One region of the Bradyrhizobium sp. WYCCWR15520 genome, then DNA from elsewhere that is predicted to be linked to it. Evidence: predicted binding sites of a transcription regulator. Region 1 holds the regulator's gene; each other region holds the start of a gene.
The links. The regulator PhoB, encoded in region 1, activates phosphate uptake and scavenging genes when phosphate is short. The targets are predictions, from matches to a motif close to TGTCATNNANCTGTCAT.
Positions count from the first base shown of each region.

Region 2: the regulator PhoB is predicted to act here: its motif matches at 3,142-3,158, upstream of AC0QUY_RS35820 (glycerophosphodiester phosphodiesterase family protein).
Region 3: the regulator PhoB is predicted to act here: its motif matches at 4,503-4,519, upstream of AC0QUY_RS16755 (DUF47 domain-containing protein).

Region 1 covers NZ_JBWBWM010000012.1:11,891-18,911, reverse strand. The annotation lists gene pstS (phosphate ABC transporter substrate-binding protein PstS) at 1-987, shown strand, start outside; gene pstC (phosphate ABC transporter permease subunit PstC) at 1,147-2,136, shown strand; gene pstA (phosphate ABC transporter permease PstA) at 2,141-2,986, shown strand; gene pstB (phosphate ABC transporter ATP-binding protein PstB) at 2,983-3,804, shown strand; gene phoU (phosphate signaling complex protein PhoU) at 3,816-4,532, shown strand; gene phoB (phosphate regulon transcriptional regulator PhoB) at 4,606-5,310, shown strand; gene AC0QUY_RS15085 (GcrA family cell cycle regulator) at 5,665-6,177, opposite strand; gene AC0QUY_RS15080 (acetylornithine transaminase) at 6,677-7,021, shown strand, end outside.
Region 2 covers NZ_JBWBWM010000047.1:8,405-15,425, reverse strand. The annotation lists gene AC0QUY_RS35845 (class I SAM-dependent methyltransferase) at 1-514, shown strand, start outside; gene AC0QUY_RS35840 (alpha/beta fold hydrolase) at 646-1,659, shown strand; gene AC0QUY_RS35835 (GCG_CRPN prefix-to-repeats domain-containing protein) at 1,743-1,997, shown strand; gene AC0QUY_RS35830 (twin-arginine translocation (Tat)) at 2,138-2,491, opposite strand; gene AC0QUY_RS35825 (EthD domain-containing protein) at 2,709-3,023, opposite strand; gene AC0QUY_RS35820 (glycerophosphodiester phosphodiesterase family protein) at 3,210-4,457, shown strand; gene AC0QUY_RS35815 (protein-L-isoaspartate(D-aspartate) O-methyltransferase) at 4,564-5,313, opposite strand; gene AC0QUY_RS35810 (hypothetical protein) at 5,478-6,281, opposite strand; gene ftsZ (cell division protein FtsZ) at 6,507-7,021, opposite strand, start outside.
Region 3 covers NZ_JBWBWM010000013.1:140,873-147,893, reverse strand. The annotation lists gene AC0QUY_RS16780 (ABC transporter ATP-binding protein) at 1-485, shown strand, start outside; gene AC0QUY_RS16775 (ABC transporter ATP-binding protein) at 478-1,221, shown strand; gene AC0QUY_RS16770 (ABC transporter substrate-binding protein) at 1,260-2,480, shown strand; gene AC0QUY_RS16765 (branched-chain amino acid ABC transporter permease) at 2,551-3,438, shown strand; gene AC0QUY_RS16760 (branched-chain amino acid ABC transporter permease) at 3,440-4,408, shown strand; gene AC0QUY_RS16755 (DUF47 domain-containing protein) at 4,561-5,205, shown strand; gene AC0QUY_RS16750 (inorganic phosphate transporter) at 5,221-6,225, shown strand; gene sugE (quaternary ammonium compound efflux SMR transporter SugE) at 6,217-6,540, opposite strand; gene AC0QUY_RS16740 (peptide chain release factor 3) at 6,694-7,021, shown strand, end outside.

The DNA of each region.
Region 1 (7,021 bases):
GCTGCCGGCCTGGTCGCCGCTTCGACGTCGGCCTTCGCTGCCGATATCACCGGCGCGGGCGCGACCTTCCCCTTCCCGCTCTATTCGAAGTGGGCTGATGCCTACAAGAAGGAGACCGGCAACGGTCTGAACTATCAGTCGATCGGCTCTGGCGCCGGCATTAAGCAGATCCAGGCCAAGACCGTGACCTTCGGCGCCAGCGATATGCCGCTGAAGCCGGAGCAGCTTGAAAAGGACGGCATGATTCAGTGGCCGCAGGCGATGGGCGCGCTGGTGCCGGTCGTGAACCTCGAGGGCATCAAGCCGGGTGAGTTGGTGTTCTCCGGCGAGCTGCTCGGCGACATCTATCTCGGCAAGATCAAGAAGTGGGACGATCCCGCGATCGCTAAGCTCAATCCTAAGGTCAAGCTGCCCTCCGACGCGATCACGGTGGTGCGCCGTTCGGACGGCTCCGGCACCACGTTCATCTGGACCGACTATCTCTCGAAGACCAATGCCGAGTGGAAGGCGAAGGCCGGTGCCGGTACCGCGGTTGAGTGGCCGACGGGCGTTGGCGCCAAGGGTAACGAAGGCGTCGCCGGCAATGTCAGTCAGACCAAGAACTCGATTGGCTATGTCGAGTACGCCTATGCCAAGCAGAACAAGCTGACCTACGGTGCTGTCATCAACAAGGCCGGCAAGACCGTGCAGCCGACGATTGGCGCATTCCAGGCCGCGGCCGCCAATGCCGATTGGGCCGGCGCCAAGAACTACTTCGTCATCCTGACCGACCAGCCCGGCGATGCGTCGTGGCCGATCACCGGCGCGACCTTCATCCTGATGCACAAGGATGCGACCGACAAGGCGGCGTCCCAGGAGGCCATCAAGTTCTTCAAATGGGCGTTTGAGAAGGGCGACAAGATGGCCGAAGAGCTCGACTACATCCCGATGCCGGACTCGGTGGTCAAGCAGATCGAAAAGACCTGGTCGTCCGAGATCAAGAGCTGATCGGTCCAGCACTTCGCTACACGATCGCTCAACCCGGGATGCCCCGGGTTGAGCACCCCTCTCGGGACAGGAGAGGCAAGAACAAAGCGCGAGCCGAAAAAGCCGTGCACCGAAGTCCGGGTCATTGGGCTATAAGTACAGGGGATTGGCGTGGCAGAAATGACGGTTGATAGCGACGTAATGGATGCTGCTGGGCCCTATGATCGCGCAAAGGCTCTCAGCGCGTTCAAGCTCGGCGACGTCACCTTCTACTGGATCACGCGTGCCTGCGCGATCTCGGTTCTGCTCATCCTCGGCGGCATCATCATTTCGCTCATTGTTGGCGCCTGGCCCGCGATCCGCGAATATGGCGCGGCCTTCCTGTGGACGCAGCGCTGGGCGCCGTCGGCCGATCCGCCGGTGCTGGGCGCGCTCGGCCCGATCTATGGCACGCTGATCACCTCCGTGATCGCGATGATGATCGCCATTCCCGTCGGCCTCGGCATCGCGATTTTCCTCACCGAGATCTGTCCGATCTGGCTGCGCCGTCCGATCGGACTTGCCATCGAACTGCTGGCCGGCATTCCCTCCATCATCTACGGCATGTGGGGTTTCTTCGTGCTGGGCCCGTTCCTGGCCAACACCTTCCAGCCGTTCATGATCAGCGTGTTCGACGGCGTTCCCGTACTGGGGACGATCTTCGCTGGTCCGCCGTCCTATCTCAGCTTGTTCAACGCGTCATTGATTCTGGCGATCATGGTATTGCCCTTCATCACCGCGATCTCGGTCGACGTCTTCAAGACGGTCCCGCCGGTGCTCAAAGAGGCCGCCTACGGGGTGGGGTGTACCAACTGGGAAGTCGTTCGCAACGTGGTGATCCCCTACACCCGAGTCGGAGTGATCGGTGGCATCATGCTGGCGCTCGGCCGCGCGCTCGGCGAAACCATGGCGGTGACCTTCATCATCGGCAATTCGTTCAAGATCCAGTCCTCGATCTTCGCGCCGGGCACCACGATATCCGCCGCCATCGCTTCCGAATTCGCCGAGAGCGACGGGCTACATCAATCCGGCCTGATCCTGCTTGGCTTGCTGCTGTTCGTGCTGACGTTCTTCGTTCTTGCTGCCGCAAGGCTGATGCTGATGCGGCTGGAAAAGAAGGCGGGGAACTGAGATCATGAATCCGATTTACGTATCCCGCCGCCGCAACAACATCATCGTCAAGTTCCTGTGTCTGGGCGCCGCCTTGTTCGGCGTGACCTGGCTGGCGCTGATCCTGTTCACGCTGTTCTACAACGGCGTCACCGGGCTCAATCTCGCCGTCTTCACCCAGGATACGCCGCCGCCGGGTTCGACCGATGGCGGCCTGCGCAACGCCATCATCGGCTCGATCATGATGACCGTGATCGGGGTCGGCATCGGCGCGCCGCTCGGCCTGTTCGCAGGTACGTATCTCGCCGAATACGGCAAGCACGACAAGCTCACCTCGGTGATCCGCTTCATCAACGACATCCTGTTAAGCGCGCCCTCGATCATCATCGGCCTGTTCATCTACGGCGCCATCGTCGCGCCGATGGGCGGCTTCTCAGCCTTCGCCGGCTGTCTGGCGCTCGCCGTGATCGTGATCCCGGTGGTGGTCCGCACCACCGAGGACATGCTCGGGCTGGTGCCCAATCCTTTGCGCGAGGCGGCGTCCGCGCTCGGCATGCCGCGCTCGCTGGTGATCCGGCGGATCGCCTACCGCGCCGCGCGCGCCGGCCTGATCACCGGCGTCCTGCTGGCCACCGCCCGCGTCGCCGGCGAAACCGCGCCGCTGCTGTTCACCGCGCTGTCCAACCAGTTCTTCAGCCTGGATATGACCAAGACGATGGCGAACCTGCCGGTCACCATCAACAACTTCGTCCAGAGCCCCTATGCCTACTGGAAGCAGCTCGCCTGGGCCGGGGCCCTGCTGATCACGCTCACCGTACTTGCCCTGAATATTGGCGCGCGCATTCTTGGCGCCGAGAGGACATCCAAATGACCGATCTCTCCGTATCCGTGAGTTCCGCGAGCGGGCCCGTTCCGCAGGTAGCGCTGCCCGAGGCCGCGCCGAAGGTGACCGCGCGCGGCCTGAACTTCTACTATGGCGAACACCACGCGCTGAAGAACATCAACCTGACGCTCGGCACCCACCGCGTCACCGCCTTCATCGGCCCGTCCGGCTGCGGCAAGTCCACGCTGCTGCGGATCTTCAACCGGATGTACGACCTTTATCCCGGCCAGAAGGCGACCGGTCAGCTTATGCTCGACCAGACCAACATCCTTGACCCCAAGCTCGACCTCAATTTGCTGCGGGCCCGCGTCGGCATGGTGTTCCAGAAGCCGACGCCGTTCCCGATGACGATCTACGAAAACATCGCCTTCGGCATCCGTCTCTATGAGAAGATCTCGAAGTCGGAAATGGACGGCCGGGTGGAGAAGGCGCTGCGCGGCGGCGCGCTGTGGAACGAGGTCAAGGACAAGCTGAACGCCTCCGGCCTCTCGCTGTCCGGCGGCCAGCAGCAGCGGCTCTGCATCGCCCGCACGGTCGCTGTCAGGCCCGAGGTAATCCTGTTTGACGAACCCTGTTCGGCGCTCGACCCGATCTCGACCGCCAAGATCGAGGAACTGATTCAGGAACTGGCGGAGGACTACACCATCGCCATCGTCACCCATAATATGCAGCAGGCGGCGCGCGTCTCCGACAAGACCGCCTTCATGTATCTCGGCGAGCTGATCGAATTCGACGACACCAACAAGATCTTCACTTCGCCGAGCGACCGACGCACCCAGGATTACATCACCGGCCGGTTCGGCTGAGGAGACAAGACATGGCTTCCGAGCACACCGCCAAGGCGTTCGACAGCGACCTTCAGGAACTCACCCGCCTAGTCGCGGAGATGGGCGGCCTGGCCGAACGCATGATCACCGAATCCGTCGACGCGCTGGTCCGCCGCGACGTCGCACTCGGCAAGCGCGTCGTCGCAACCGATGTCGAGATCGACCGCCTGCAGCATTTGATCGAGGAGCGAGCGGTATTGACCATCGCCCGCCGCCAGCCGATGGCGATCGACTTGCGCGAAATCGTCGGCGCCATGCGCGTCGCCACCGATCTGGAGCGGATCGGCGATCTCGCCAAGAACATGGGCAAGCGGGTCGCGGCCCTGGAGAACGATTTCCAGCCGCTGAAGCTGATGCGCGGCCTCGAACACATGACCGATCTGGTGCAAACGCAGGTCAAGTCGGTGCTGGACGCCTATGCCGCGCACGACCTGCCGGCGGCAATGGCGGTCTGGAAAGGCGACGAGGAAGTCGACGCCATCTGCACCTCGCTGTTCCGCGAACTTCTCACCTACATGATGGAAGACCCGCGCAACATCTCGTTCTGCATTCATTTGATGTTCTGCGCCAAGAATATTGAGCGGATCGGCGACCACGCGACCAACATCGCCGAAACCGTGTTCTACATGATCGAGGGACAGCAGATGCTCGACAAGCGCCCGAAGGGCGACATGACGACGTTTGCTACGACCGTGCCGAATAGTTGACGTAGCGTTTTCGAGCGAAGTGGAGGCCGGTTCGCGTGAAGAAAACGCGTCAGACAGAAGAGGCAAGAAAAGGATGAGCGCACGCATTATGGTGGTCGAGGACGAGGAAGCGCTGACCACGCTGTTGCGCTACAACCTCGACGCTGAAGGCTACGAAGTGGAGACCGTAGGCCGCGGCGACGACGCCGATACGCGGCTGAAGGAGCGCGTGCCCGACCTCGTCGTGCTCGACTGGATGCTTCCGGGCTTGTCCGGCATCGAGCTCTGCCGCCGCCTGCGCGCCCGGCCCGAAACCAAGCAGTTGCCGATCATCATGCTGACCGCGCGCGGCGAGGAGAGCGAGCGGGTGCGGGGGCTTGCGACCGGTGCCGACGACTACATCGTCAAGCCGTTCTCGGTGCCGGAACTCCTGGCGCGGGTGAAAGGCCTGTTGCGTCGGGCAAGCCCGGAGCGGCTCGCTACCGTCCTGACCTATGGCGACATCGAACTCGACCGCGAGAAACGCCGCGTCGCGCGCTCCGGCCGCCAGATCGACCTCGGCCCGACCGAATATCGCCTGCTGGAATTTTTCCTCGAACATCCCGGCCGCGTCTTCAGCCGCGAGCAATTGCTCGACAGCGTCTGGGGCCGCGACATCTATATCGACGAACGCACCGTCGACGTCCACATCGGCCGCCTGCGCAAGCTGCTCAACCCCGGCCGCGAGCAGGACCCGATCCGTACCGTGCGCGGCGCCGGTTATGCGCTGGATGACCGGTTTGCCAAGGTGGAGCCGTAAGGCTTCGCTATCATCCGCGCAAACTCCACCGTCGTCCCCGCGAAAGCGGCAGCTCTCTCATCGTCATTGCGAGCGAAGCGAAGCAATCCATAGTGCCACGCGGCAAGTATGGATTGCTTCGTCGCTTTCGCTCCCTTGCGCAAACGCTTCGGCGTTTGTCGCTGGCAATGACAGTGGTTGCCGCATCGGCGATCCGGATGCGGGGGTACAGGTCTATCGATAGACCGCAATCGCGGAGAGAGCCCCTCACCCCAACCCTCTCAGCGCGAGCTTCGCTCGTCGTGGCCCCGCAAAAGCGGGGCGAGGGAGCGCACCTTGCGCGGAGCGCTTACGTCTCGCGCAAATGAGCGCGCCTTACCTCGTCTGCTTCGGCTGCTGCCGCCGCCGATCGGCGGCCGGTTGATACGCCACGCGCGAGTGATGCGCGCAGTAGGGCAGGCCGCTGAGCGCCTTGCCGCCGCAGAAGAAGAATTCCGGGCTCGAAGGATCGCCGACCGGCCAGTGGCAGGTCGCCTCGTTCAGTTCGAGCAGCGACAGCCGCTGGCTCATCGGCACTACATTGTCGAAGGCGACCGGATCGGCCTCGATCTCCACCTCGAAAGCGTGCGCCAGCGCGGTGTTGCCGCGCGAGACCGGGCGCGACACCCGCATCATCTGCTGGGCGGCGGGGCGTGCCTTGCGCTGCCGCGGAGCGGCCGAGGAGGGACTCTTGGCTCGGCCGGACAGGCCCAGCCGGTGCACTTTGCCGATTACGGCGTTTCGCGTCACATTTCCGAGTTCCGCGGCAATCTGGCTCGCGGACAATCCGGCTTCCCAGAGCTTCTTCAGCTGCTCGACGCGATCGTCGGACCAGGTCAAAACCGTCATCGTAATCTTCCCTTCGCATCGCGCCGGCCAATCGAGGGCAGCGCGGGCGATGTCATTCGTCTCAAAAATCCCTGCGGTCAGAATCCCTTAGCCCTCGCCGGGCGCGTTAACCGCGCCCGAACGTTTACGCCTGCACAAATGGACTCTTAGGGATCAGAACTGCCGCACGAGATGTCGTACCCGACAGCCCAAACGCTACAATATGGCGTGACTCGGGCGCAAGAGTCCGCGCCCCAACGTCCACATCTTCTGACATCTAGGCGTTTCACTGCGTGTTTTCCACCACACCGCAATCCTACGGATTTTGGCATCTTGCACTGCAGGAAAGGCCGTTCCGTGGCGTGTTGACAGCGCTCCCGGCCGACATAGAATACCTCTCACGTGCCGCCCTTAAGAGGCGGCACGTTTCGTTTTCGCCAGACCGGCTGCTGCCGCGTTCGCGCCACTGCCTGCGTGTCCCCGGCCGGTCAACCTTCAGTGCAAACCTTTTGTGATTGCCATGACCAATAGCGCCACGTCGCATCTGCTTCCCGTCTTCGCCAGGGTCGATCTCGGCTTCGAAAGCGGCGAGGGCTGCTGGCTGACCGCAACCAATGGCGAGCGCTATCTCGATTTCACCTCGGGCGTCGCGGTGAATGCGCTGGGTCACTGCCATCCGCATCTGATCAAGGCGCTGCAGGAACAGGCGACGAAACTCTGGCACATGTCGAACCTGTTCAAGTCGCCCGATGGCGAGAAGCTGGCCGCGCGGCTGTGCGAGCAGAGCTTTGCCGACCTGGTGTTTTTCTGCAATTCGGGCGCGGAAGCAATGGAGGGCGTGATCAAGCTCGTGCGCCGCTATCAA
Region 2 (7,021 bases), on a different contig from region 1:
CATCAAGTTTGTCGAAGCGGCTGGGCTGGTTTTCTCCGGCTGGAGCGATAACGCCCTCTACTGCGCCGACCGGTATCTCAGCGGAGAGATGCTGGAAAGGGTTTTGACGCTCCCGCCCGCGGAGCAGTGGGCCGTCGTCGATAATCTTACCATGCTGAACGACAGGCACGATTTTTTCGTCAGGAAGCCGGAAAGCACGCGCTTCCTTACCCGTTTCGATACAGATGATTTTCTGTCATATGTCCCGCACATTCGATCCGGCGTCCGCTTGGCTGGTGACGTCAACTCATTGGTCTTGACGCGCCCTGCGCCTCAAGGGGAAGTCATTATCCCGATATCGAGATCGGAAGCGCTCATGCTGGAGCAGGTGGACGGAAAAAAGCGGATATCGGATATTCTGTCCCACTCCATTTTCACAGGATCCGAGCCCGACAAAAGAGCGAATTTCGCGCGCGCCGTCTGCGAGCGCATGTGGCGATCGGGGCATGTCCTGTTTGGCCGATCCGGCTCTTAAGCTCCAGGCCGGGAGACCGGATGGCACGGCGGTGTGGAATGCTCTCGCCAACGTGAAACGGAAAGTCTTTACATCGTGTGAGGTCAGCATCAATACGCGCCTGTCTTACAGGAGTGTTTGAGATGCGAAGGATGTGCGTCATCGCGCTAGCAGCCGCTTCGGCCTTGATTGCGTTATCGCCTGCGGCATCAGCAGAAACCGAACGACCCGCGGCGCGCGAGCCCTACGGCATCGCGCTTGAAGGTTTTGCCTATCCCTACCCCGTCCATCTGCTGCCGCTGGTGAACGACGGCGAGCAGGTGCGGATGGCCTATATGGATGTCGCGCCGGCGCAGCCGAACGGACGCAGCGTGGTACTGCTGCACGGCCGCAATTTTCCATCGAGCTACTGGGCGCCGGTCATAAAGACCTTGAGCGATGCCGGCTATCGCGTGATCGTGCCGGACCAGATCGGTTTTGGAAAATCGTCGAAGCCGCAGGGCGATTTGCATTTCGATACGCTGGCGCGCAACACGATGGCGCTGCTCGATCATCTCGCCATCGCCAAAGCCGACATCGTCGCGCATTCGCTCGGCGGCATGCTCGGCGTGCGGATCGCGCGTGCCTATCCCGACAGGATTGCGCATCTGGTGCTGACCGCGCCGATCGGGCTCGAGGATTACCGGCTCTACGTGCCGCCGACGCCGACCGAGAAGATTCTGGAAAACGAGGACAAGTTGACCGCGGAGGCCTATCGCAAGCAGCTTGAGACCAATTACGCGCTGAAACTGCCGCCTGAACAGGTCACGCCGTTCATCGACGCGCGCTTCAACATCAAGGGCAGCGCCGAATATAAGCGATGGCTGCGCGCCTTCGTCAGCTCGGCGCAGATGATCTACCGCGAGCCTGTAGCGCACGAGATTCCGCTGATCACGCAGCCGACGCTGTTCGTGATGGGCGCCGACGACCACAACGCGCCGGGCCGAGCCAATGCGCCGGAGGCGCTGCGCGCGAAAATGGGCCAGAACGCCGAACTGGCCAAGGCGCTCGCCGCCAGGATGGGACGCGGCCGGGCCGAGGTGATCCCGAACACCGGGCATCTGGTCTTTCTCGAGGCGCCGGGCAAATATAACGAGCTGGTGCTCGGATTCCTGGCCGCTCCGTAGCGTCAGGGAACATTCATGTTCCATTCAGGTCCCGGGACTAAGTTCCGTTGCGTGCCGCCTTGCGGCCGAAAACGGGAGAAAACATGAAATACCTCTTCGCAGCAGTTTTGGCCCTGGGCACCGTTGCCAGCTTTAGCGCCGCAGAAGCGGCTGGCGGATGCGGCCCCGGCTGGCATCGTGGTCCCTATGGCGGCTGCCAGCCCAATCGCCGGGCGGTTGTGGTTCGTCCAGCCCCTGTTGTCGTGGTGCGGCCCGCAGCTCCGGCCGTCGTCGTGCGGCCCGGGCGCGTGTGCCCCTACGGCACCGTCTGGCGCTATGGCCGCTGCCGCGCTTATTGATAGTCAGCGCACAACAACAAAAGCCCCGCTCCCGCGGGGCTTTTTTATTGCTTCTCTAGATTCTTATTTTGACGCGTTGTCTTAACGCGAACCGGCGTCCACTTCGCTCGGCAACGCTTTAGATGATCGCTGGCGGCGGCTTACCAGTAGTAACGACGCCGACGCCAGTAGCGGCGACGCCAACGACGGCGGCGGCGATGCCAGCCCCAATACCGGCGACGGCGACGCCAGCCCCAGTGACGGCGGCGCCAGCCCCAACGCCTTCGGCCCCAACCGCGCCCACGGCCGCGGCCCCAGCGCACTTCTTCGGGCGAAAGGCGATCGACCTCGTCGCCTGACGTGACGGCGGGTTGCGCATCCTTGTTGTCGGGCAGCTTGTTGGCGTCGTCAGCGAGCGGCGTCGGCATCAGCGGCGCGGCCTCCGCGCTCGCTGCGAGCGCGGCGCCGCCCGCAACAAATCCTAAGGCGAGTTTCAGAAAGTGGCGACGCTCCATCACATCTCCTCCTCCGTTTGCTGGGTGCGAGAAGGAGAGTTTCGATGCGCCGAGATGAACGCGCGGTGAATTGCGCGTTCAGCTTTGTCGTAGTCGCAGTCTACCCCAGTTTATTTTCGCGCGCTGTTGCGCGCGGCGGAACCTTTGTCGTTGCTGCGGCATTTTCGTGTCGAGCGCGCGTGTAACGATCCGCCATCGCAACGAACGCGTCGCCATCTTACGCCGCCAACTCTTCCGCCAGCAGCAGCACTTCGCGCGTCCGCGTCACGTCTGGCCAATCGCGATTGAAATCGGCGACCAGCCGCTTCATTTCCGGCCCATCGGTCGCGCGTTCGAGCGCGGCCTTATCAGGAAATTGATACATCGCGTGGTGCACCGCCGGATCGGTGGCGCTCCAGTAGCGCCACGCCTTCACGGCGCCGAACGACTTCATGGCGTCCGGCAGATGCTCGCGCGAATACCAGGCATCGAAGGCCTGGCGTTTGGCGGGATCGGAGACGGTGGCGCGGACGACGAAAAAAGCTGCGGGCATATCGTTTCTCCCTGGAATTGTTCTTGTAGGGTGGGCAAAGCGCAGCGTGCCCACCATTCTTGCGCCGTTGTTGATGGATGGTGGGCACGCTGCGCTTTGCCCACCCTACGGCAGCTCCTAACATGCAACTGTCACATGCTCCGTGATATCAAGGCCGCGCGCAACGCGTTATCCGAGGTGCCACCTATGCCTGCCCGCCATCGCTCCGCCCTGCTCGCCGCGCTCTGGCTCTTGATCGCGCCCCTGCCCGCCGCGGCCGACGACATCCTGCTGCCGCGCGAGCCGCAGATAGGGCCACGGCCGTTCTATCTCGTCGACAAGATGAAGGATGGTCCGCTGAAGCAACAACTCAGCCAGTGCACCGGGCCGTTTCGCAAGAGCGACTTTTCGATCGGCCACCGCGGCGCAGCGCTGGAATTTCCCGAGCATACGCGCGAGTCCTACATCGCCGCTGCCCGGATGGGCGCCGGCATCATCGAATGCGACGTCACGTTTACGAAAGACCGCCAGCTCGTGTGCCGCCATTCGCAATGCGACCTGCACACCACCACCAACATCCTGACCGTGCCGGCGCTCGCCGGCAAATGCACGCAACCCTTCAGCCCGGCCGATCCCGCCACCGGCAAGAAAGCCTCCGCAAAGTGCTGCACCAGCGACATCACGCTGGCCGAATTCCGGATGCTGAGTGCGAAGATGGACGGCTTCAATCCGGATGCCAAAACGCCGGAGGAATATCAGAACGGCACGCCGCGCTGGCGCACCGACCTCTATGCCAATTCCGGCACGCTGATGACGCATGACGAGAGCATCGCGCTGATCAAGAGTCTCGGCGCCAAATTCACGCCGGAACTGAAAGCGCCGGAAGTGCCGATGCCGTTCGACGGCGACTACACCCAGGAGAAATATGCCAGCCAGATGCTGGACGCCTACAAGAAGGCCGGTATTCCCCCGAGCGACGTGTTCGCACAAAGCTTCAACCTGGCCGACGTGCTCTATTGGGTGAAGACCGAGCCGGAATTCGCCAAACAGGCGGTCTATCTCGAAGAACGCTATGAGAAGCAGGGCCTCGATCCCGCCAAGCCGGAGACCTGGAAGCCCTCGATGGCGGAATTGAAGGCGCAAGGCGTCGCCATCCTCGGCCCGCCGATCTGGACCATGCTGACGCTGAACGACAACAAGGAAATCGTTCCCTCCGAATACGCCAAGGCCGCCAAAGCCGCCGGCCTCGACCTGATCGGCTGGTCGCTGGAGCGCGACGGCCCGCTGCACAAGGGCGGCGGCTTCTATCACCGCTCGATCAGATCAGCCGTCGACCGCGACGGCGATACGCTGACGGTGCTGGATGTATTGGCAAAGCAGGTCGGCATCCGCGGCATGTTCTCGGACTGGCCGGCGACGACGACGTTTTATGCGAGCTGCACCGGAATGAAGTGAGCCTCGTAGGTGGGTTAGCGCAGCGTAACCCACCGAAGTCTTACCACGCGGTCGGTTCGGCCGGTGGGTTACGCCTTCGGCTAGCCACCCTACGCGGTCCCTCCTCCTAATTCTTCGAACGCGTAAACGGCACAAAGCGCACGAGGGCGACGGCGCGCGCCGTCGTCTTGTCGGGAGCGGTTTTTTCGACGACCGTGAGTTGCTGAATGGAGTAAGCGGCGCCCACCGGCATGACTAATCGGCCGCCCACCTTGAGCTGCTCGATCAGCGGCGGCGGAACCTCGCCAAGCGCGGCGGTCACGACGATGGCGTCAAAAGGACCGCATTCGGGCCAGCCGGCAAAGCCGTCGCCCAGACGGACACTCACATTGTCATACGCGAGGTCTCGAAGTGTTTTCGTGGCGACCTCGGCCAGTGGCGGGATGATCTCGATGGTGCAGACCTTCCGCGCGAGGTGCGCAAGGATGGCAGCCTGGTAGCCCGAACCCGTGCCGATTTCGAGCACGACATGATCGGGCGCGACCTCGGCCAATTCTGTCATCAAGGCCACGATATACGGCTGCGATATGGTCTGGCCGTGACCGATCGAAACCGGCATGTCCGCGTATGCGATGGAGCAGGATCGTTCAGGGATGAACAGATGGCGTTTGGTTTGCCGCATGGCCTCAAGGACTCTCTCCGAGAGGCCCTGCCGTCCCAGACCACGGGCGTCGGAACGGCCGTAGGCACGGACGGTTTCGACCATGTCCGCGCGTTCGCGGGCGCATTCGGCGTCCTGTGCCGTCGCTTCCCGCGCGCCGGCAACCATGGACAGCACGAGTGGCAACAAGATCCTCATGATCGTGCGCTCAGCCATGCAACAATCGAAAGCACCGTCCGCCGTCGCGGAAGGAAGCAATGATGCTGTCGTGCCCTAACGGAACGCGCGGGCAGACCGATGCCCTGCCCGAGGTCCAGCCGCCGTGCCTTCCAGCAAGAAATCGGACACCGCCTTTCGGCGGACGGCGGCGCCGATGATAACTACTGTTGCGCGGACGGCAACCGTACCGGCGGCCGCGCCTGCGCTCTGGCTTCCGTTGCCGGAGGCGTCGACACCGGCTTCGGCTTACGCGCGGGGGTGGCAACCGGCAGTGGCGGAGCAGCGGTCGTCCTGGGCCGCAGGTTTTGCTCGGAGACGTTGGCGATCGTGCGCGCCATTTGCTCCTGGTTCGCCTTGAGTTGCTCGGCGGTCTTGGCACTTTCGCGGGCCAATTCTGCCTGGCTGGCCTTGAGCTGTTCGATCTCCTGCTGCACGCCTGCGAGATCGCGCGCCATCGTCTGGAGCAACTGGGCCTGCTCGGCAGCGATCGCGGCGGCTGCCGCATCTTGCGGTGCGGCCTGGGGCGGAGCCGGCAATTGCGAAACTGCGGCATCGGCCGCAGCCAGCCGAACGGCAGGCGGGCTCTGCTGGTCGGCAAGAACAGGCGTTTCCGATGGCAATGACGAAGCCGCGGCCAGTTGCGGTGCCCACCGGGCGACCATCGGCCTGACCGTCTCGCCATAGGATTGCCAGGCGAAAGCAGCGGTACAGATGCCCACAGTCAACAGCAGGCCGATCAAGCCGCGTAGCGCCGGCCTGCCGCGCGATGGCTGACGAGACTTCTTCGCCTTCTCCAGCCTGGAAATCTGCTCATTGAAGCGCGCGAGCTCTTCATCCGCGCGGGCAATCTGCTCATAGGCATGCGCGAGCCGTTCATCGGCGCGCGCGACCAGTTCTTTCTCCTGCGCGGATAGTGCTGGATTGACCTGCGGATCGGTCTGCGTGGTGCTCGCCGGGGAATCCATGGGGCGCCTCCTGCCAGTTTTGCCGTCAACTGAACGGGCGATCGTCGGATTGTAGACACTCCCTACCGCGGTTTTGACGAAAGCATGGCTGGAGGATGGAAAGTCTGGGGCGATTTGAACAGTGCCCCCGGGGCACCGCGCATGCCTTGAGGGGGATCTTCAGATCGCGCGCAGCTATCCACCTCCCGCATCCGGGAAGCGAGTGACCTTGGTTGTTTCGACGGCTCAGTTCGCCTTGCGGCCCAGGAAGGCCGGAATATCCAGCACCTTTTCCTCGATCGGGTTGTGCACGGGAGCCGCGCGGCCGTATGGGTCGAGGCGCTGCGGAGCCGCGGCATGCCTCGCGTGTTCGGCGACCGCCGGTCGTGTTTCGGGGCGGCGGAGCGGCGGCGGGCTGGCGAATTGCGGCGGCGGCGCACCGCGCTGGTCGGCGATGCGGCGCCGGTCGTTGGAGAGCCTGCCGGCGAGATCGGTAAGCAGGTTTTCCGCGACCTGGGTCTGGCCCGTCGCTTCGACATTGTCGATGCCGGTCGCCACGACCGAGACGCGGACGATGCCTTCGAGGCTGGCATCGAAGGTCGCGCCGACGATGATGTTGGCGTCCTGATCGGCCTCGTCGCGGATGCGGGTCGCGGCTTCGTCGACCTCGAACAGCGTGAGATCCCGGCCGCCGGTGATGGAGACGATGAGGCCGCTGGCGCGCTTGATCGAGGGGTTCTCGATCAGCGGGTTGGAAATCG
Region 3 (7,021 bases), on a different contig from region 1:
CGGTGTTCCCGCACCTGACCGCGCTGGAGAACGTCCGCGTCGCGCTCCAGCGCCAGCATGGATCTTCGTTCGATTTCTGGCGCTCCAAGAGCGTGCTCGATCGCTTCAACGGCCGGGCCATCGAACTCCTGAATGACGTCGGCTTGAGCGAGTTCGCCAATACGCCGGCGGTCGAGATGCCCTATGGACGCAAGCGTGCGCTGGAGATCGCAACGACGCTGGCGCTCGACCCGGAAATGATGCTGCTCGACGAGCCGATGGCCGGCATGGGCCATGAAGACATCGACAAGATCGCGGCGCTGATCAAGCGCATCTCGGCAAAGCACACCATCCTGATGGTCGAACATAATCTCTCCGTGGTGGCCAACTTGTCCGACATCATCACGGTGCTGACGCGCGGCCAGGTGCTGGCGCAAGGCAATTACGCCGAGCTCTCAAAGGACGAGCGGGTCAAGGAAGCTTATCTGGGAGCCGGTCATGCCTGAGTTGAAAATGGCGGAAGCTGCCGCCAAACCGGCCGGCGCCGAGGTGCTTTCCGTTTCCGACCTGCAGGCCTGGTACGGCGAATCCCACATCCTTCACGGGATCAACTTCAATGTGAAGGCCGGCGAGGTGGTCACGCTGCTCGGCCGCAACGGCGCCGGCAAGACCACGACGCTGAAGTCGGTCATGGGAATTATCGGCAAGCGCACCGGTTCGATCCGTTTCAACGGTCAGGACATCACGCGCGCCTCGTCCGACAGGATCGCACGCCAGGGCATCGCGTTCTGCCCCGAGGAGCGGGGCATTTTCGCAAGCCTCGACGTGCGCGAGAATCTGCTGCTGCCGCCCGTCGTGCGCAGCGGGGGACTGTCGCTCGACCAGATCTTCGAATTGTTTCCGAACCTGAAGGAGCGCCTCAACAGCCAGGGCACCAAGCTCTCGGGCGGCGAGCAGCAGATGCTGGCGATCGCCAGAATCCTGCGCACCGGAGCTCGCTTCCTGATGCTGGACGAGCCGACCGAAGGCCTGGCGCCGGTCATCATCCAGCAGATCGGCCACACCATCGCGCGGCTGAAGTCGGAAGGCTTTACCATCCTGCTGGTCGAGCAGAATTTCCGCTTCGCCTCCACGGTGGCTGACCGATACTACATCGTCGAACACGGCAAGGTCATCGACGGTTTTGCGAACTCGGAGCTGTCAGCCAATATGGACAAGCTCCACACCTATCTCGGCGTTTAATCGGTAATTTGGCTGCACTCTGGATTAATGGAGATACTATGAAACATCGGATTTCAGCTCTCTTCCTCGGCACCGCGCTTGCGCTTGCCGCAGGCAGTGGCGCCCTGGCGCAGGACAAGACCGTCAAGGTCGGCGTCCTGACCGACAATTCCGGCCTTTACTCCGACCTCGGCGGCGCGGGCTCGACTCTCGCCGCCCAGATGGCGATGGAGGATTCCGGCCTCGCGGCCAAGGGCTGGAAGATCGACATCGTCTCCGCCGACCACCAGAACAAGCCCGACATCGCCACAACCATCGCGCGTCAATGGATCGACGTCGAGAAGGTCGATATCTTCGTGGACGTGCTGAACTCCGGCGTTGCGCTGGCAGTCAACAATCTGGTGAAGGAAAAGAACGCGGTCATGATCAATACCGGCGCGGCGACGTCGGACCTGACCAATGCCCAGTGCTCGCCGAACACGATTCACTGGGTCTACGATACCTACATGCTCGCCAACTCTACCGGCCAGGCGCTGGTTAAGGCCGGCGGCGACACCTGGTACTTCCTGACCGCCGACTACGCGTTCGGTCATGCGCTTGAGCGCGACACAACAGCGGTCGTGGTGAAGTCGGGCGGCAAGGTTATCGGCACCGTCAAGCATCCGCTGAATTCGTCGGACTTCTCCTCGTTCCTGCTGCAGGCGCAGGCCTCCAAGGCCAAGATCATCGGCATGGCGAACGCCGGCGGCGACACCACCAACACCATCAAGCAGGCCGCGGAGTTCGGCATCGTCGCGGGCGGCCAGAAGCTCGCGGGATTGCTGCTGTTCATCAATGACGTTCACTCCCTCGGTCTCAAGGTTGCGCAGGGCCTGAACTTCACGGAAACATTCTACTGGGATCTGAACGATGGCACTCGCGCGTTTTCGAAGCGCTTCTCCGAGCGCATGAAGAACAAGGCGATGCCGTCCATGGTGCAGGCCGGCGTTTATTCGGGTCTGATCCACTATTTCAAGACGATCGACGCGATGGGCGGCAACCCGCATGACGGCGTCAAGGTCGTGGCAAAAATGAAGGAAGCGCCGACCGATGATCCGCTGTTCGGCAAGGGCACGATCCGCGCCGACGGCCGGAAGATTCATCCGGCCTACCTGTTCGAGGTCAAGAAGCCCGCGGAATCCAAAGGGCCGTGGGACTATTACAAGCTGATCGGAACCACCCCGGGCGACCAGGCCTTCCGGCCGCTCTCGGAAAGCGCCTGTCCGCTGGTCAAGAAGTAAGAACAACGGCCCGCGGGGCATTGCGCCCGCGGGCCACTTTCGCCCAACAACGAGATCGAGTGCCAAGCCGATGCAAGCTCTCTACGCCCAGCTCCTGGTCGGACTGATCAACGGGTCGTTCTACGCGCTGCTCAGTCTCGGGCTGGCCGTGATCTTCGGCATGCTCAACATCATCAACTTCGCCCATGGCGCGCTCTACATGATGGGCGCGTTTACCGCGTATTTTCTGCTGCATCTCACGGGAATTGGATACTGGTGGGCCCTGATCATCGCGCCGATTGTCGTCGGCATCTTCGGCATGATCCTGGAACGGACCATGCTGCAGTGGCTGGCGGGTCTCGACCACCTCTACGGGCTGTTGTTGACGTTCGGCATCGCGCTGATCGTGCAGGGCGTGTTCCAGAATTACTTCGGCTCCTCCGGCCTGCCGTACGCGATTCCTGATTATCCGGAGATCGGCGGCTTCCGCGGATTACAGGGCGGCATGAATCTCGGCTTCATGTTCCTGCCGATCTACCGCGGCTGGGTCGTTGTCTTCTCGCTGGTCGTCTGTCTCGCGACCTGGTTCCTGATCGAGAAGACGCAGCTCGGCGCTTACCTGCGCGCCGCGACCGAAAACCCGACGCTGGTGCGGGCGTTCGGCATCAACGTTCCCCGGATGATCACGCTGACCTATGGGCTCGGCGTCGGTCTGGCGGCGCTGGCCGGCGTGTTGTCGGCGCCGATCAACCAGGTGCGGCCGCTGATGGGCGCGGACCTGATCATCGTCGTGTTCGCGGTGGTGGTGATCGGCGGCATGGGATCGATCATGGGATCGATCATCACCGGCTTCGCGCTCGGCGTGATCGAGGGGCTTACGAAGTATTTTTATCCCGAGGCCTCCAACACCGTGGTGTTCGTCCTGATGGTGCTGGTGTTGCTGGTGAAGCCAACGGGACTGACGGGACGGACGGCCTGACATGAGCGCATTGACTGACGATACACTGCCGGTAACGCCGCGCGCGATGCGCGACGAGATGATCGTGTTCGCCGCGATGGCGGTGCTGCTGGGGCTCGTACCCCTGACGGGCATTTATCCATTCTTCGTGATGCAGGCGCTGTGTTTTGCGCTGCTTGCCTGCGCCTTCAACCTCCTGATCGGCTATGGCGGCCTGCTGTCGTTCGGCCACGCCATGTTCTTAGGCACCGCGGGCTATTGCTCGGCGCATGCGCTCAAGGTCTGGGGTGTAACGCCGGAAGTCGGAATTCTGGTCGGTGTCGCCGGCGCCGCGGCGCTCTCCGTCGTCACCGGCTTCATCTCGATTCGCCGGCAGGGCATCTATTTTTCGATGATCACGCTGGCGCTTTCGCAGCTGTTGTTCTTCATCTATCTGCAGGCACCGTTCACCCATGGCGAAGACGGAATCCAGGGCATTCCGCAAGGCTATCTGTTTGGAATCTTCAATCTGGCCAAGCCCACCGTGCTCTATTACGTCGTGCTGGCGGGCTTCCTTGCCGGCTTCCTGCTGATCTTCCGCACCATCAACTCGCCGTTCGGCGAGGTCTTGAAGTCGATCCGCGAGAACGAGCAGCGGGCGATTTCGCTGGGCTACAAGACCGACCAGTACAAGCTGCTCGCCTTCATTCTGTCCGGCACGCTTGCGGGCTTTGCCGGCTCGCTGAAGGTGTTCGTGGCGCAGAACGCCTCGCTCACCGACGTGCACTGGACGATGTCGGGTGAAATCGTGCTGATGACGCTGGTCGGCGGCCTCGGGACCATCTTCGGCCCGGTCGTCGGGGCCTTCGTCATCATCGCCATGCAGCAGTATCTGGCCGGGTTCGGCCAGTGGGTGACGGTGATCCAGGGTGTGATCTTCGTGGCCTGCGTGCTGACCTTCCGCCGCGGTATCGTCGGCGAAGTCGCGCATTATTTCCGCCGATCCCTGTAAAACGGCTGGTTTTCGCGCCGTTTTCGGCTTCACAAAGCGGTGGATGGCCCGGTTCCCGGGTCCCGCCGTGGCGCGTTTTTCCTGCGAATGGTCTATGACAGTTTTGTGACAGGCCGCTCCCCGCGGCTGTTTCTGAACGACGGAAAATACCCATGCTGCGCTGGTTTCGTGCCTTTTTGCCCAAGGAGGAGCGGTTTTTTGACCTGTTTGCCCGCCACGCCCAGACGGTCGTACAGGGCGCGCTGGCGTTGCAGGACATGCTGCGCGGCGGCGAGGAGACGCCGGTATTCTGCCAGCGCGTCAACCAGTTCGAAAACGACGCCGACGGCATCACCCGCGAGGTACTGACCGCGGTCCGCCGCACCTTCATTACCCCGTTCGACCGTGGCGACATCAAGAACCTGATCACAGCGATGGACGACGCCATCGACCAGATGCAGCAGACCGCGAAAGCGGTGGTGCTGTTCGAAGTCCGCACGTTCGAACCCCCGATGCGCGAAATAGCCACGCTGTTGGTCGAATGCGCCAATCTGGTCAGCCGCGCGCTGCCGCTGATGCAGTCGATCGGCAACAACGTCGCGATGCTGACTTCCATCACCGAGGAAATCGGAAAGCTCGAGGGCCGTATCGACGATCTCCACGACATCGGGTTGAAGGAGCTGTTTCTCAAGCACCGCAACGGCAATTCGATGGATTTCGTGGTCGGCGCCGAGATCTACAAGCATCTCGAAAAAGTGTCCGACCGCTTCGATGACGTCGCCAACGAAATCAACTCGATCGTGATCGAACAGGTATAGGGCAGGGCCAATTCAGTGGACGCCTCGCTTGGTCTTCCGATTCTGATCTTTCTGATCGCGGTCGCGCTGCTCTTCGACTTCCTCAACGGGTTGCACGACGCCGCCAATTCGATCGCCACGATCGTATCGACCCGCGTGCTGCGCCCCCAATATGCGGTGCTCTGGGCGGCTTTCTTCAATTTCATCGCCTTCCTCTTCTTTGGGCTGCACGTCGCCAATACGATCGGCAAGGGAATCATCGAACCCGATGTCGTCGATGCGGCCGTGATCTTCGCTGCACTGATCGGCGCCATCGTCTGGAATCTGATTACCTGGGGGCTCGGCATTCCCTCATCGAGCTCGCACGCCCTGATCGGCGGGCTGGTCGGCGCGGGCATGGCCAAGGCCGGGATATCAGCGGCGGTCTGGAGCGGTCTGTCGAAAACGCTGCTGGCGATCGTGCTGTCGCCGCTGGTCGGGTTCCTGCTGGCGCTGCTGCTGGTGGCGATCGTGTCCTGGCTGTCGGTGCGCTCGACGCCGTTTGCGGTCGACCGCGCCTTCCGCATCCTGCAATTCGTCTCGGCCTCGCTCTATTCGCTCGGCCATGGCGGCAACGACGCACAAAAGACCATGGGCATCATCGCGGTGCTCCTGTATTCGCAGGGCCACCTCGGGGCGGATTTCGCGATTCCCTTCTGGGTCGTGATCTCCTGCCAGGCGGCCATGGGGCTCGGCACGCTGATGGGGGGCTGGCGGATCGTCCGCACTATGGGGCTGCGGATCACCAAGCTGACGCCGATGCAGGGCTTTTGCGCTGAAACAGGCGGGGCGGCGACCCTCTTCATGGCCACCTATCTCGGGGTTCCCGTTTCCACGACCCACACCATCACCGGCTCCATCGTCGGCGTCGGTGCCGCGCGGCGGGTCTCGGCGGTGCGCTGGAACGTGGCAAGTTCGATCGTCTACGCCTGGGTGATCACCATTCCGGCGTCCGCGATTATCGCGGCGCTGACCTATTGGGCCGTGCTGCTGCTACGCTGATCCGGTGACGAGCTTGAGCCCGATGATGCCCGCGACGATCAGTCCGATGCACGCGAGGCGGGCGGCGGTCGCGGGCTCGCCGAACAGGAAGATGCCCAGGACTGCCGTTCCGACCGCGCCGATGCCGGTCCATACCGCGTAGGCGGTTCCAATCGGCAGCGCTTTCAGGGCAAGACCAAGCAGGAGGATGCTGCCGGCCATGCAGGCGAGCGTCAGGACCGATGGAATGAGCCGGGTGAAACCTTCGGTATATTTGAGGCCGATCGCCCAGCCTATTTCCATGAGGCCGGCGACGAACAACACGATCCAGGCCATGACAACCCTCCTGATAAGGCAGGGTCGTCCCCGCGGATGAGCTGTGAATGGAAGGCCGTCCTTCCGCTGCCGATATGGGACTGGAGAGCCGCCACTGCAACCACCAAATGAGGCTTGATTAGCCCCCCTTTCCCTGCCAAACGCTCGAGCCTCATGTCCGATATTGCTGCTACCGCCGAATCGCAACCCCGCACGCCGCTCTCAGATGAAGTGGCACGGCGGCGCACGTTTGCGATCATCTCCCACCCGGATGCCGGCAAGACCACGCTGACCGAAAAGCTCCTGCTGTTCGGCGGCGCCATCAACCTGGCGGGGCAGGTCAAGGCCAAGGGCGAGCGGCGCAACACCCGGTCCGACTGGATGAAGATCGAGCGCGAGCGCGGCATCTCGGTCGTGACCTCGGTGATGACGTTCGAATTCCAGGATCTCGTCTTCAACCTGCTGGACACGCCGGGCCACGAGGACTTCTCCGAGGACACCT